Regions from separate parts of the Ectobacillus sp. JY-23 genome, predicted to be linked through region 1. Evidence: a T-box and tRNA genes for the amino acid it is inferred to sense, from the RefSeq annotation. Region 1 holds a T-box; the other holds one or more tRNA genes.
What was found. The T-box of region 1 lies ahead of pheS (phenylalanine--tRNA ligase subunit alpha). A T-box ahead of a tRNA ligase gene usually reads a tRNA of that ligase, here a tRNA-Phe.

Region 2: it encodes a tRNA-Phe, which carries the amino acid that the T-box ahead of pheS (phenylalanine--tRNA ligase subunit alpha) is inferred to sense. The anticodon was not compared.

Annotation. Positions count from the first base shown of each region.
Region 1 is NZ_CP095462.1:1,782,094-1,789,405, forward strand. It holds gene pheT (phenylalanine--tRNA ligase subunit beta) at 1-760, opposite strand, end outside; gene pheS (phenylalanine--tRNA ligase subunit alpha) at 774-1,808, opposite strand; T-box leader at 1,859-2,083, opposite strand; gene MUG87_RS09255 (TrmH family RNA methyltransferase) at 2,127-2,879, opposite strand; gene sspI (small acid-soluble spore protein SspI) at 2,985-3,197, shown strand; gene MUG87_RS09265 (M42 family metallopeptidase) at 3,323-4,381, opposite strand; gene MUG87_RS09270 (dUTP diphosphatase) at 4,469-4,960, opposite strand; gene rplT (50S ribosomal protein L20) at 5,149-5,508, opposite strand; gene rpmI (50S ribosomal protein L35) at 5,546-5,743, opposite strand; gene infC (translation initiation factor IF-3) at 5,765-6,268, opposite strand; ribosomal protein L20 leader region at 6,332-6,461, opposite strand; gene thrS (threonine--tRNA ligase) at 6,788-7,312, opposite strand, start outside.
Region 2 is NZ_CP095462.1:3,192,259-3,199,570, reverse strand. It holds gene MUG87_RS16210 (SH3 domain-containing protein) at 1-520, shown strand, start outside; gene MUG87_RS16205 (hypothetical protein) at 539-874, shown strand; gene MUG87_RS16200 (DUF3965 domain-containing protein) at 910-2,031, opposite strand; gene MUG87_RS16195 (penicillin acylase family protein) at 2,136-4,541, opposite strand; tRNA gene MUG87_RS16190 (tRNA-Glu) at 4,904-4,975, opposite strand; tRNA gene MUG87_RS16185 (tRNA-Asn) at 4,980-5,054, opposite strand; tRNA gene MUG87_RS16180 (tRNA-Ile) at 5,067-5,140, opposite strand; tRNA gene MUG87_RS16175 (tRNA-Trp) at 5,148-5,221, opposite strand; tRNA gene MUG87_RS16170 (tRNA-Thr) at 5,228-5,300, opposite strand; tRNA gene MUG87_RS16165 (tRNA-Phe) at 5,333-5,405, opposite strand; tRNA gene MUG87_RS16160 (tRNA-Asp) at 5,413-5,488, opposite strand; tRNA gene MUG87_RS16155 (tRNA-Met) at 5,490-5,566, opposite strand; tRNA gene MUG87_RS16150 (tRNA-Ser) at 5,608-5,700, opposite strand; tRNA gene MUG87_RS16145 (tRNA-Ala) at 5,704-5,776, opposite strand; tRNA gene MUG87_RS16140 (tRNA-Pro) at 5,783-5,856, opposite strand; tRNA gene MUG87_RS16135 (tRNA-Arg) at 5,862-5,935, opposite strand; tRNA gene MUG87_RS16130 (tRNA-Gly) at 5,979-6,050, opposite strand; tRNA gene MUG87_RS16125 (tRNA-Leu) at 6,057-6,140, opposite strand; tRNA gene MUG87_RS16120 (tRNA-Lys) at 6,147-6,219, opposite strand; tRNA gene MUG87_RS16115 (tRNA-Gln) at 6,227-6,301, opposite strand; tRNA gene MUG87_RS16110 (tRNA-Tyr) at 6,309-6,393, opposite strand; tRNA gene MUG87_RS16105 (tRNA-Val) at 6,400-6,475, opposite strand; rRNA gene rrf (5S ribosomal RNA) at 6,501-6,616, opposite strand; rRNA gene MUG87_RS16095 (23S ribosomal RNA) at 6,699-7,312, opposite strand, start outside.

The sequences.
Region 1 (7,312 bases):
TTGGACGAACGCCAGCAGCCATAAGACGCGTTTGCATCCAAAGCGGAGATGGGCCAACTTTTACGTTCTTTACCATTTTCGCAATATATAGTGGATTTTCAGCAGGTGCATCTACTTGAACACGAATATAATCGGATGTTTTTTCGTTACTTTCATGCAGCTCTACCTTTGGAAGCTTAACCTCTTTTCCTAAAATCGCTGCAACCTCATACGCGACACCTAGCATGTTTAAGCAGTCGGCACGATTTGGCGTTAAACCAAGTTCTAATATTTCATCATTCAAGTTTAGTGCTTCTAACGCATCCGTTCCCACCTCAGCATCGCTTGGGAATACAAAAATACCTTCTGCATATTCCTTAGGTACAAGCTTTGTATTTACACCCAGTTCTTGCAGAGAGCAAATCATACCATGAGAAACTTCGCCGCGCAGCTTTGCTTTTTTGATTTTTAAGCCTCCTGGTAGCTTCGCACCCACCTTCGCAACTGCTACCTTTTGACCTTGGGCTACATTTTTAGCGCCACAAATAATTTGAACAGGCTCTTCTTCTCCTACATCCACTAAGCACTTGCTGAGTTTATCAGCTTCTGGATGCTTTTCTCTCTTCATTACATAACCGACCACCACATTGCTGATGCCTTTATTTAAAATCTCTATACCCTCTACTTCAATACCACTTTTTGTGATTTTATCCGCAAGTTCAGACGCTGTTATGCCGTCTAAATCTACGTACTCTGCTAACCATCGATAAGATACGAACATGCTGTTCCCCTCCTTAAGCTCGTTTGAATTGTTGTAAGAATCTAATATCGTTTGTATAGAAATGACGAATATCATCAATACCATACTTTAACATCGCAATACGTTCAGGCCCCATACCGAAGGCAAAGCCTTGATATTCTGTAGGATCATAACCTGCCATGCGCAACACGTTCGGATGCACCATACCGCCCCCTAAAATTTCAATCCAGCCTGTTCCCTTACAAGTGCCACAGCCTTTTCCGCCGCACATCATACAAGAAATATCCATTTCTACAGATGGCTCTGTAAACGGGAAGAAGCTTGGGCGTAAACGAATTTCACGCTCAGAGCCGAACATCTTTTTCGCGAATACTTGTAATGTACCTTTTAAATCGCTCATGCGAATGTTTTTATCAATTACAAGTCCTTCAATTTGCATGAACTGATGAGAGTGTGTTGCATCATCATCATCACGACGATACACTTTACCAGGACAAATAATTTTAATTGGACCTTTTCCTTCATTTTTCTCCATCGTTCTTGCTTGTACTGGTGATGTGTGTGTGCGAAGCAATACTTCTTCTGTAATATAGAAGGAGTCCTGCATATCGCGTGCCGGATGCCCTTTTGGCAAATTCAATGCTTCAAAGTTGTAGTAATCCTTCTCTACCTCAGGACCTTCCGCCACTTCGTAGCCCATACCTATAAATAAATCTTCAATTTCCTCAATAACGGCTGTCAGTGGGTGATGCGCGCCTGTCGCGACAGGGCGTCCTGGTAAAGTTACGTCAATTGTCTCTGTAGCCAATTGCGCTTCAATTGCAACTTTTTCAATTTCAGCAACTTTTTCTTCTAAGCGTGATTGGATTACTTCTCGTACTTCATTAACCAAGGCACCCATACGAGGACGCTCTTCCGCTGAAAGCTTACCCATACCGCGCAAAACTTCCGTAATCGGACCTTTTTTCCCTAAATACGCTACGCGCACATCGTTTAATTCTTTTAACTCGCTCGCAGCTTCAATTTGAGCAAGCGCTTCTTCTTGCAATTCCTTCAAACGTGCTTCCATAACATAACCTCCTAAATAATGAATATAAAACACAAAAAACCTCTTCCCTAGAAAGGGACGAGGTTTGATCGCGGTACCACCCTAATTAACGACAGATTGTCGTTCGCTTCATTGTCATAACGGTTAAACCGGTACGCCTTTATATGTAAATCATAGTCCCGGCGCCAACTCCAGAGGTGAATTCATTTGCTTCTACCATAAAAATGCTTGCAGTCTAAGGCATTTTCTCCCTGTTTGGTGAGCGACAAACTACTCTTCTCTATCAACGTTTTTGTGTTATTCAGCTTTTAATTATTATAGAAAGTTTTTCGTCAATTATCAACCCCGCAAATAGTACGTTAACACCCCTGTTGCTACTGCAACGTTTAACGATTCTGCACGGCCATGAATGGGGATATACAAATTATGATCACATAGCCCAAGCAGTTCTTTTTGTACACCACTACCTTCATTTCCAACAATTAAAGCAAACGTTCCCTGCGCCTGTATTTCCTGATAGGGCACCGCATGTTCTAAAGCTGTACCATATACAGGTACATTCTGCTTTTTGAGTTCAGTGATCCACCCCTTCAAGTTTCCTTTTATAACGGGCACATGGAAGATAGATCCTTGTGTAGAACGAAGTGTTTTGCTGTTGTAAACATCTGCCGTTCCTTCTCCTAAGATAACCGCATCAAGACCCGCAGCGTCTGCCGTACGAATAATGGTACCGAGATTTCCAGGATCCTGAATACCGTCAAGAAGAAGAAACTTACCATTAGCAAGCGGTATATCGTAAGATACTTTTTCACATACAGCTAACACACCTTGTGGCGTCTCTGTTTCACTCAATGTTTTCATAATTGCTTCTGATACCAAATATAACTCAATATCCCCAATGTTCCACTTATGTGGTAAATCTGTGTTTTCACTTATAATAAGCGTACGCACCATGTCTTGTGACTGCAGAGCCTCTTCAACAAGATGAAAACCTTCTATTAAAAATAAGCCTGTTTTTTCGCGTTCTTTTTTCGTTTGCAACTTTTTCCATTGCTTCACGCGCGGATTTTGAATTGAATCAATTTTTTTCATATGCTTTCCCTCTCTTTACACCTTTTCATTATAGCCTATTTTTCATACATAATTACACCCAAAACATCTAAAACTACATTCATCCTAAGAAAAGAGGTGTTTGTAATGAGCTTCAATTTGCGCGGTGCTGTGTTAGCAAACGTAAGTGGCAATTCACAACAAGAATTAGAAGCAACAATTGTAGATGCAATTTCAAGCGGTGAGGAAAAGATGTTGCCTGGTCTTGGCGTATTATTTGAAGTGATTTGGCAACATGCGGATTCTGGTGAAAAGCAAGAAATGTTATCAACATTAGAAAACGGGTTAAAAAAGGGCTAAACAAGAAAAGATGTACGGCACTGCCGTACATCTTTTTTCAGCATATAAAAGAAGGACTCATTAAAGGAATCCTCTTTTTCCAACCAGAATGAAAAAGTATTCTTTTTCAAGAAAATATCTTTACATCAATCGAATGTAATATTGTGTACTGTTTCCTTATCCAAACGCTTAATGACCGATACAATGAGTTTTACAGCATTTTCATAATCATCACGATGAAGCATTGCTGCATGCGAATGGATGTAACGCGTTGCAATTGTAATCGACATAGCTGGCACACCGTTCATAGAAATATGAATGGCTCCTGCATCTGTACCGCCACCTGCGATGGAATCGTACTGATACGGAATGCTTAATTCGTCTGCCACGTTTACCACAAAGTCACGCAAACCTTTATGAGACACAATAGATGCATCATATAAAATAATTTGTGGCCCATTGCCCATTTTGCATGCCGCTTCTTTTTCAGAAATACCAGGTGTATCCCCTGCAATGCCGACATCTACTGCAAATGCGATATCCGGTTGAATAAAGTTCGCCGATGTTTTTGCGCCTCGTAAACCAACTTCTTCTTGTACCGTACCTACACCGTACACGATATTCGGATGCGCTTCGTCTTTTAATTGCTTTAAGACATCAATTGCGATTGCACAACCGATGCGGTTGTCCCAAGCCTTCGCAAGTAGCATCTTTTCATTTTTCATTACTTGAAATTCAAAATATGGTACAACTTGGTCTCCTGGTCTTACGCCCCATTCCATTGCTTCTTCTTTGCTGGAAGCACCGATATCAATAAACATATCTTTAATATCAACTGGCTTTTTACGTGCTTCTATTGGCAAGATATGAGGCGGCTTAGAACCGATGATTCCTGTGATATCACCATTTCGCGTGGAAATTGTTACACGCTGTGCGAGCATAACCTGAGACCACCAGCCACCTACAGTTTGAAAGCGCAGAAACCCTTTGTTATCAATGGATGTAATCATAAACCCGACTTCGTCTAAATGACCAGCGACCATGATTTTTGGTCCATTTGCATCTCCAACCTTTTTAGCTACTAAGCTTCCTAGGTTGTCTGTTGTTACTTCATCAGCGTAAGGTGCGATGTATGTGCGCATAACCTCGCGCGGCTCGCGTTCATTGCCGGCGATACCTTTTGCATCTGTTAACTCTTTTAACATCTTTAACGTAGCGTCCAAAAAATACCCCTCCTTTTGTATGTAGCTCTTCTATTATACAAAAGGAGGGGGCAATATTCCAAATAGTCTTTAATATCCTTGTGTTTGACGTTCGTGATTCACTTCATTTTTTTCTAAATAGGCTCTTTCAATATCTTCCTCATTAAATTCCAGCGCCTGTCCCAAACGTAAATAACTTGTAAATAGCTCAATGTAATTCGTGATAGAAGGTTGGTCGTGAAAACGAATTACCTTACTATACACATCTAAGAAAATTTGTACAACCGTTTTATTCGATTGACAGCATTTATAAAATAAAAAGTTTTTATCTACACCGAGATCAATACCAATAGATAAGATAAAATGCAAGCCATCTACATACTCTTCCAAGATAACGCTACGCTCGGACGCTGGCTTATTGCTCCAATATTTAAAGCAGCGCGTCTCATTTGCAAGTTCGCCCACCTCTACCAGAAGGGCTAGCATTTTTTCTTTTAATAATTTTTTTGGCTCTAGATTATGCTCCTGTAGAATACGCTCATCTAGTTCTTTTTGTAGTTTAAAGAGATGCAGTAAATCCATATACGGTTCCTCCTCCGTCGTTCCTTTGCAAACACGATTCATTTTATCTGTACCTTATGTATTGTATATGCTAAACGAAAAAAAACAAACAAAAAACAAAGGAAAATTCCTCTGTCCTTACCAATGTACCCTTTTATTGTCACAAGGTATAATATAAAAAGCCTTAGCATGAGCCAAGGCTTTCATTATTACTTGTTTAGGCTGTTTTTTGCAGCAGTTGCTAATTGAGCGAATGCGTTCGCATCAGTGATAGCAAGGTCTGCAAGCATTTTGCGGTTCACTTCGATACCAGCAAGCTTTAAACCGTGCATTAAACGGCTGTAAGAAAGACCGTTCATACGTGCAGCTGCGTTGATACGAGTGATCCATAATTTACGGAAGTCACGTTTCTTTTGACGACGGTCACGGAACGCGTACATTAGAGACTTCATTACTTGTTGGTTAGCAACTTTGTATAATGTATGTTTAGAACCGTAGAAACCTTTAGCTAATTTTAAAACTTTTTTACGACGTTTACGAGTAACTGTACCGCCTTTTACTCTTGGCATATTCCTTACCTCCTAGATAATCTATAATGAACCGAAATTAGATGCTGTAAAGCATTTGACGAATACGTTTGAAGTCGCCTGTGCTTACTACGCCAGCTTTGCGAAGTTTACGCTTAGCTTTTGTGGATTTGTTAGCGAATAAGTGGCTTGTGTAAGCGTGAGAACGCTTAAGCTTACCAGATCCTGTTCTTTTGAAACGCTTTGCAGCGCCACGGTGTGTTTTTTGTTTAGGCATGAAGGTATCCTCCTCTATTGATTATTTATCGTTTTTTGGTGCTAAAACTAAGAACATGCTTCTTCCTTCCATTTTCGGAGAGGATTCCACTGTACTTACTTCTTTACAAGCTTCAGAGAAGCGATCCAATACGCGCTGTCCAATTTCTTTGTGCGTGATTGCACGACCTTTGAAACGAATAGACGCTTTAACTTTGTCGCCTTTTTCCAAAAACTTAATGGCATTACGAAGTTTTGTGTTGAAATCGTGCTCATCAATTGTTGGGCTGAGACGAACTTCTTTCATCGTAATAACCTTTTGGTTTTTACGCATTTCTTTTTCTTTTTTCTGTTGCTCAAAGCGGAACTTGCCGTAATCCATAATGCGGCATACAGGCGGTTTCGCAGTTGGCGCAACCATTACAAGATCAAGATTTACGTTACCGGCTATTTCTAACGCTTCTTGACGGGATTTAATTCCAAGCTGATCACCGTTTGGTCCAACGAGACGAACTTCGCGAGCGCGAATTTGCTCATTGATCATCATGTCCTTGCTAATAATAAGCCACCTCCAAGGTTTAATGGGAATACGTTTGTGAGGGCCCCCGAGCACAATAAAAAAGTGCCGATGTACATAATACACCCGCACTGTAACTGTTGTGGTTACGTTAATCATCAAACCCGATAACTGCCAAAGCGGCGTCATTTGGGTGAGAAGCGGGGTGCTCCTTCTTTCACAAGTTCGTATTTCATTTGTCCTTGAAAACTATATCATAAGTCATGATGAGATGTCAAGAAAGCATAATATACAAGTGACACAAAAAATATTTTAACAGACAACCTGAAAGATGGCAATAGTTTTTTTAAAACTACGTCAATACAAGTAGCAGGACATATGATATGTGGTTGCAGTGAGTAACTAAAAAGTGCTCATGCTGAGTAAGGATACACTTGACGAGGCTTGTACTTTCGAGTTTCTTGCTATGATATTGCACAATCTTATATATGTCATTTCTAAAACATTACAGTGACAAAAATAAGCCGCAGAAAATCTGCGGCTTATCAATTAACGTTTTGCTTCTTTTGAAATGATATCCGCAAACGCTGCAAATGTCATTGTCTCGGACTTTTGCTCACCATATTTGCGGACGTTCACGCCGTTTTCTGCAACCTCATTGTCACCGACAACCAGCATGTACGGAATTTTTTGCATCTGTGCCTCGCGAATTTTATAGCCAATTTTCTCATCGCGTGTATCTACTTCTACGCGAATACCAGCGCGTTGCAAGTCTTCTTGGACTTTTTTCGCATAATCCAAATGAACTTGCGGTGAAACTGGGATTACCTGTACCTGCACCGGCGCTAACCATGTTGGGAATGCACCTTTATACTCTTCAATTAGGAATGCAATAAAACGTTCCATTGTTGATACAACACCGCGGTGAATAACAACCGGGCGATGCGGTTTGCCATCTTCTCCTACATACGTCAAGTCGAAGCGCTCTGGTAATAAGAAGTCCAACTGCACCGTTGACAACGTCTCATCCTTGCCAAGTGCTGTACGTACCTGTACGTCAAGCTTTGGACCATA
Region 2 (7,312 bases), 1.4 Mb from region 1:
CGCTCAGAAGGTTACCGTCGTCGGAGAAGTAAATGGTTGGTATAAAATTACCTATGGTAACGCGGTTGGATTTGTATCAAAAAATTATGTACAACCTGCTGGTTCTTCAGCAATACAGACAAGTGCTTTTATTTTCCCGGCATCAGCAGGCTATGTATCTTCTAAATTTGGTATGCGTTGGGGCAGCATGCATTACGGCGTAGATTTAGCAGCCTCAGGAAATGTACAAATTTTTGCAGCTGCCGATGGAAAAGTGAGTCGATCTTATTATTCTTCCAGCTACGGAAATGTAGTGTTTGTAAAACATACAATCAACGGTCAGTTATATACCACTGTATATGCTCACTTAAAAAGTCGATCTGTAAAAGAGGGAGACACTGTAAAATCCGGCCAAATACTAGGTTATATGGGGAACACCGGAAATTCTTTCGGACAACACCTTCACTTTGAATTACATAAGGGAGAATGGAACATTTCTAAAACAAATGCCATTGATCCGCTACCTTATATACAACGATAACTTTCAGGAGATAGCATCATGAATCGAAGTCTTATTAACATCACAGAAGCACTTGCTTTATTCGGATTACTTTGCTGCATATTTGTTCTACACGCCAATCTATGGTTTTTAAGCGCATTTATTGCTTTCGCTCTATGTGAAGTACTGCTTGAATTAGTAAATCGAACATTAAAAAAACCTGTCGCAACCTTCTACCATATTATCTTTTTTCTTATTTTCCTATCTACAAGTATATATGGAAATGGGTTACAGCTTATTTCTTTCTTACCTTTATTCTTTTGGATGACCATCGTAGTTATATCTAAGTATAAAGATACCTTTGACAACGATCAGGAAGAAATATACGTAAAATAAAAAACGCCGAACAATTCGGCGTTTTTTATTTATAATTAGCCACATGCGTACATCTCGTATAACTTTTGTAAATTATAACTTTTTTCTAATCGCAAACGCTCTTCCTCCGTACACCAATAGAACAACATATCATGAATGGTTCCATAACATTTATTTCTGATGAATGGTGCTATAAATGAAAGGAAATTATGAGCAAACTGTGAAAAAACAAAGTATCTCATAAATTCTTCTTTCTTCTCATCCGCCCTGCAAATTGTAAGTAATTGTTCAAAGTATGTAACTTGCCTTGGAACTTGCATTAAGTTAAAGAAAGGAATATAAGATAGGAAAGTAGCGACTATATCACGATAATTACATAAAAATTCATAGTCTGCATATAACATAAGTTCACGACATTCGCTTACAAACTCAAACGGAGAATCATAGTCAGCTATTGAAAATATATCTGATAATTGTGCCAGAATTATACGGTGACAGGTAACAGCTCTATGATCTACACCATATTTTTGCCATTGCTTAATGCGTGCTTCATAGAAAGAAAACAATCTATGACTAGCAACACAATCTATATAATGATTACAAATCCAAGCAGCTTCCATGATATGCTCATTTAATGCTTTCTTTTCTCTAGGTATAAACAATAACACAAACATAATAACCTCTTTAGCAGAAAAAAAGGGTTCGTAGTTTTTCCAACTACTAAATTTATATTTTATACGTCCCCATATATCATAATCTGGATCTTGTAAACCTACTGATTTTGATTTTAAAACGAGATAATTCCAAGCTGCCAACTCTGTTACAATATCCCATGAGCTATGCGTTAACGCCGTATATACAAAACGCTCTAAACCTTGACTCTTCATCAGTTCATAGCCTGCTTCATACTCTTCAATTTCCTGATATAAGCGTACAACTCGTAATATCACAGGAATTTCATCCTTATGAAATCTTGGTAGCTGTTCTATCATTTGTAGTGCATACGAAATTAATGACCTTATGTGATTCTGTTTATAAAATTCTTTTTTCTTCCATAATATAACTTTACTTTTCTCTCCATTTTCGTCCACTTCTTGTGGCATGAGCAGAGAGAGTAATTCTGTAAAATTTTGTGGATGAGCAAATCGTTCAGTAACTAAACTCCAATTTGGCAACATGTGTCCCCCCTTACTCATATTATAACAGCTTAATATATTGAATAAATAAAAAAACAAAAAAACAACGCGAATAGCGCTGTTTTCATACAGTTTCTATGCAAATATTAATTCTTATTCATTTGCTTTTTTATTATCGGGACTAGTGTGAGCTCTTTTCCGGACGGCTGCTTCAGAGTAGTTACATGATACACACCATTTACCCAATTTTCTAATTGATTTTGATACCATTCACTTTTTACATGACCTGACTGACCTGGTCCTACAATATGATACCCTTTATCCATATTAGACGTATCTATTACAAACCTCCATGGGGCGCCATGGTTGACAATACCCGTCTCTTCATCCCAACCAGCTGCTTGCACAGTTACACGGCTACCACTTAAAGGTATAGGAGATTGCGAATTGAAAATGTAAGACAGCGGTCCTACACTACTTAACGGATGTGAGAACGCCACACGGTGAAATGTGCCCCACGTCCAATTTTTCATATTCTTCCCTTGCTGTTTTTCAATTTTTGTAAGTGTTCTTTGTAAGGAAGTAGATAGCACCTCTTGTAAACCACCCATTTCTTCAATCCATAAACTTCGCTCACCTGCTGCAGCTTTACGAATTAATGTATCTGTCACTTGCGCCTTATCTTCAAATAGCTTTATTACATTACTTGATATATCTTTTTCAAACAGCACTACACTAATTTCCTTCATCCATAAGTTAAAGATAAGCGGGGCAGACAAATTACGGTCATCTTTATAATTCCATTTCTTTAATACAGCTAACGCCTCACGTTGCTTCTCACTCAATTGTATTCCCTCTAGTTTTGATAAAAATACCGGAACAAATTCACGTGCTTGCAAGTTTATCTGATCCATTTGTAGCTCCATCATATCCTGCGGGGTTATATTGTTTTTCTCATATAAAACTTCCTTAATTCGCATTTCTCGGTACGGCTGTGCCCATGAATTAGTAATATGATAGGAATATTGATGAATCACTTTGTTGTTAGCTGTAGCGATAAATCCTTCTGTGGGATTGACTATAGTAGGTAGATCATCCCAAGGGATAAATCCAGTCCATTCGTATTCATCCGTCCACCCAGGAACAGGTAGTGAACCATCCCCTTGCTTTCGAATAGGAATTTTACCATTTGCTCGATATGCAATCGTTCCATCTTTTGATGCAAACACAAAATTCTGCGCCGGTGTATGAAAATAAGTAAGCGCATCTTTAAAACTCTCCCAATCTTTTGCAACATTCATACGCAAAACAGCTTCCAGCTCTGTAGAAGGTTCAAGAGCTGTCCATTTTAATGCCAATGCCGTTTCTTTATCCTGATCGTGTGCAAAGTCAGAAATAATGGGACCATGTCGTGTTTCTAATACTTCAAAAGCAATTGGTTCTTTTCCTTTTACTGCAATCGGTTCTTTTATAACCTTTGCTGGCTCCCATACATTATTAAATAAAAATTCCTTGTCATTGACAGGGTTTCTTTTTTCCATATAAAGATCCTGTACATCTGGTCCAACATTGGTAACGCCCCAAGCAATAAAATCGTTATGCCCGAGAATAATACCGGGAATGCCAGCGAATATAACGCCGCTTACATTCACACCTGGTCCACTCAGTTTTGTTTGGTACCAGATAGCAGGTGTTCCTAAAGAAAGGTGAGGATCATCCGCAAGCATTGGTTTGCCAGACTTAGTTTTAGATCCGCTTACAACCCAATTATTACTACCATTAAAAGGGTTAGGAATTACTGCCTGAACAAAGCGATTGGATATATCCAAGGAGGTTTCTTCAATAGCTGAGATGATTGCCGGTGCATCGTCTGGATATGCAGGGAATAACTCTAATGCCTTTTCTGTTGATACAGTTTTCAAAAGGTGATATCGAAAAGCTTGCCCTTGCCAATGTCCACCTAAATCAAATGCCATGTATTTACCAATCGCCAAGGAGTCAATAGGTGTCCAAAGTTCAGGCTCATACCTAAGCAACGTGAATTCGATTGGAAGTCTATTTTTCTTTTTAGCCCCCATAATAAATGCATTTACACCGTTAGCATACCACTTTAATACATCTTTTGCTTCTTTAGAATAAGAATCGTATGATAATTCCGCTGCTCTTCTTAAACCAAATGTACGAAAAAACTTATCTCTCTCTATAGTTGCTTCACCAATAACTTCGCTTAGTCGCCCAGATGCTTGTCTGCGACTTAAATCCATTTGAAATAAACGATCTTGTGCAGTAATGTATCCCTGAGCCATATATAAGTCTTGTAAACTATTTGCTTTAATATGTGGTACACCAGTTGCATCTCTTATAATTCTCACTTGCCCTTGAAGTCCATCTATGGCAATTACACCAGAAACTTGTGGAAGACTTCGTTTTATATACAATGTACCTGCTGTATAAGCAACACCTGCAATAGAGATGAGAAAGACTAATGTGATAGCTAAGAGTCTTTTCCACCTTCGCGTCTTCACCCGCTTTTCCACTAATAGTTGTTCCATTCAATTCCCCCCTTATATATGAAATTTCGCTGTATATAACATTCTTCCTTCATTACATAAAAAGAGTTATTTTATATCTGACACACATAAGAAACTTTCTTTACTAGGTATAAGTTAAAAATAAAGACTATATTAAAACCTGACGTTGCTAATTGGCACTTGTTGATGGGAGTGAGGCGGATGGAACACATGTGGGAAAAGTGAGTAAAGGAGAGACGTTGCAGGCGAATAGCGCCGAGTCGACTCCCTGACTGCCCGCGGAAAGCGAACAAACCTCCATAACGGAAATCAGCAACGAACTTTCACAGAGCCTAAATAAAAATATACAAAAAAAACCAGTGCGAATGCACTGGCTTTTGGTATGACCCGTACGGGATTCGAACCCGTGTTACCGCCGTGAAAGGGCGGTGTCTTAACCACTTGACCAACGGGCCTTAATGGCTCCGCAAGTAGGATTCGAACCTACGACCTATCGGTTAACAGCCGATTGCTCTACCGCTGAGCTATTGCGGAATATATCACTAATGGGCCTAAATGGACTCGAACCATCGACCTCACGCTTATCAGGCGTGCGCTCTAACCAGCTGAGCTATAGGCCCACGTGTTTGGCAGGGGTAGTAGGAATCGAACCCACACCGGAGGTTTTGGAGACCTCTGTTCTACCTTTAAACTATACCCCTAATCGATGCCGGCTAGAGGACTTGAACCCCCAACCTACTGATTACAAGTCAGTTGCTCTGCCAATTGAGCTAAGCCGGCTTATAAAGAAAAGTGATATGTAAATTAAGAAGTGGCTCGGGACGGAATCGAACCGCCGACACGAGGATTTTCAGTCCTCTGCTCTACCGACTGAGCTACCGAGCCATAAAAATGGCGGTCCCGACCGGGATCGAACCGGCGATCTCCTGCGTGACAGGCAGGCATGTTAACCGCTACACCACGGGACCTTGGTTGCGGGGACAGGATTTGAACCTGCGACCTTCGGGTTATGAGCCCGACGAGCTACCGGACTGCTCCACCCCGCGACAATCATGAATTATTTAATTTACCATTCATATAAAATAAATGGCGGAGGAAGAGGGATTCGAACCCCCGCGCGGCTCTCACCGCCTGTCGGTTTTCAAGACCGATCCCTTCAGCCGGACTTGGGTATTCCTCCGTATGGAGCCTAGCGGGATCGAACCGCTGACCTCCTGCGTGCAAGGCAGGCGCTCTCCCAGCTGAGCTAAGGCCCCATGAAATCGGGAAGACAGGATTTGAACCTGCGACCCCCTGGTCCCAAACCAGGTGCTCTACCAAGCTGAGCCACTTCCCGTATAACGCGCCCGAAAGGATTCGAACCCATAACCTTCTGATCCGTAGTCAGATGCTCTATCCAATTGAGCTACGGGCGCATAAACAACTGTATATATTTTGTGTGATATAAAATACAGTATAAGCGGAAGACGGGATTCGAACCCGCGACCCCAACCTTGGCAAGGTTGTATTCTACCACTGAACTACTTCCGCATATATTGGTGCGGGTGAAGGGACTCGAACCCCCACGCCGAAGGCGCCAGATCCTAAGTCTGGTGCGTCTGCCAATTCCGCCACACCCGCAAAATGTGAGCCATGAAGGACTCGAACCTTCGACCCTCTGATTAAAAGTCAGATGCTCTACCGACTGAGCTAATGGCTCATAATTATGGCTGGGCTAGCTGGATTCGAACCAACGAATGACGGAGTCAAAGTCCGTTGCCTTACCGCTTGGCGATAGCCCATCAAAAATGGTGGAGGGGGACGGATTCGAACCGCCGAACCCTGAGGGAGCGGATTTACAGTCCGCCGCGTTTAGCCACTTCGCTACCCCTCCGATATATGGTGGAGGATGACGGGATCGAACCGCCGACCCTCTGCTTGTAAGGCAGATGCTCTCCCAGCTGAGCTAATCCTCCGTAAAAAAAGCCCAAATTGGGCATTGCCTAGCGACGTCCTACTCTCACAGGGACAAGGTCCCAACTACCCTCGGCGCAAAAGAGCTTAACTTCCGTGTTCGGTATGGGAACGGGTGTGACCTCTTTGCCATCATCACTAGACATATGAAGGCATGTTCCTTCAAAACTGGATAACAAGTGTATAATCTAGCTTCAGCTTGCTAAACGCTCGCTTCTGCTTTTTTTGGTTAAGCCCTCGATCGATTAGTATCAGTCAGCTCCACACGTCGCCGCGCTTCCACCTCTGACCTATCAACCTGATCATCTTTCAGGGATCTTACTAGCTTGACGCTATGGGAAATCTCATCTTGAGGGGGGCTTCATGCTTAGATGCTTTCAGCACTTATCCCGTCCGCACATAGCTACCCAGCGATGCCCTTGGCAGAACAACTGGTACACCAGCGGTGCGTCCATCCCGGTCCTCTCGTACTAAGGACAGCTCCTCTCAAATTTCCTGCGCCCGCGACGGATAGGGACCGAACTGTCTCACGACGTTCTGAACCCAGCTCGCGTACCGCTTTAATGGGCGAACAGCCCAACCCTTGGGACCGACTACAGCCCCAGGATGCGATGAGCCGACATCGAGGTGCCAAACCTCCCCGTCGATGTGGACTCTTGGGGGAGATAAGCCTGTTATCCCCGGGGTAGCTTTTATCCGTTGAGCGATGGCCCTTCCATGCGGAACCACCGGATCACTAAGCCCGACTTTCGTCCCTGCTCGACTTGTAGGTCTCGCAGTCAAGCTCCCTTATGCCTTTACACTCTTCGAATGATTTCCAACCATTCTGAGGGAACCTT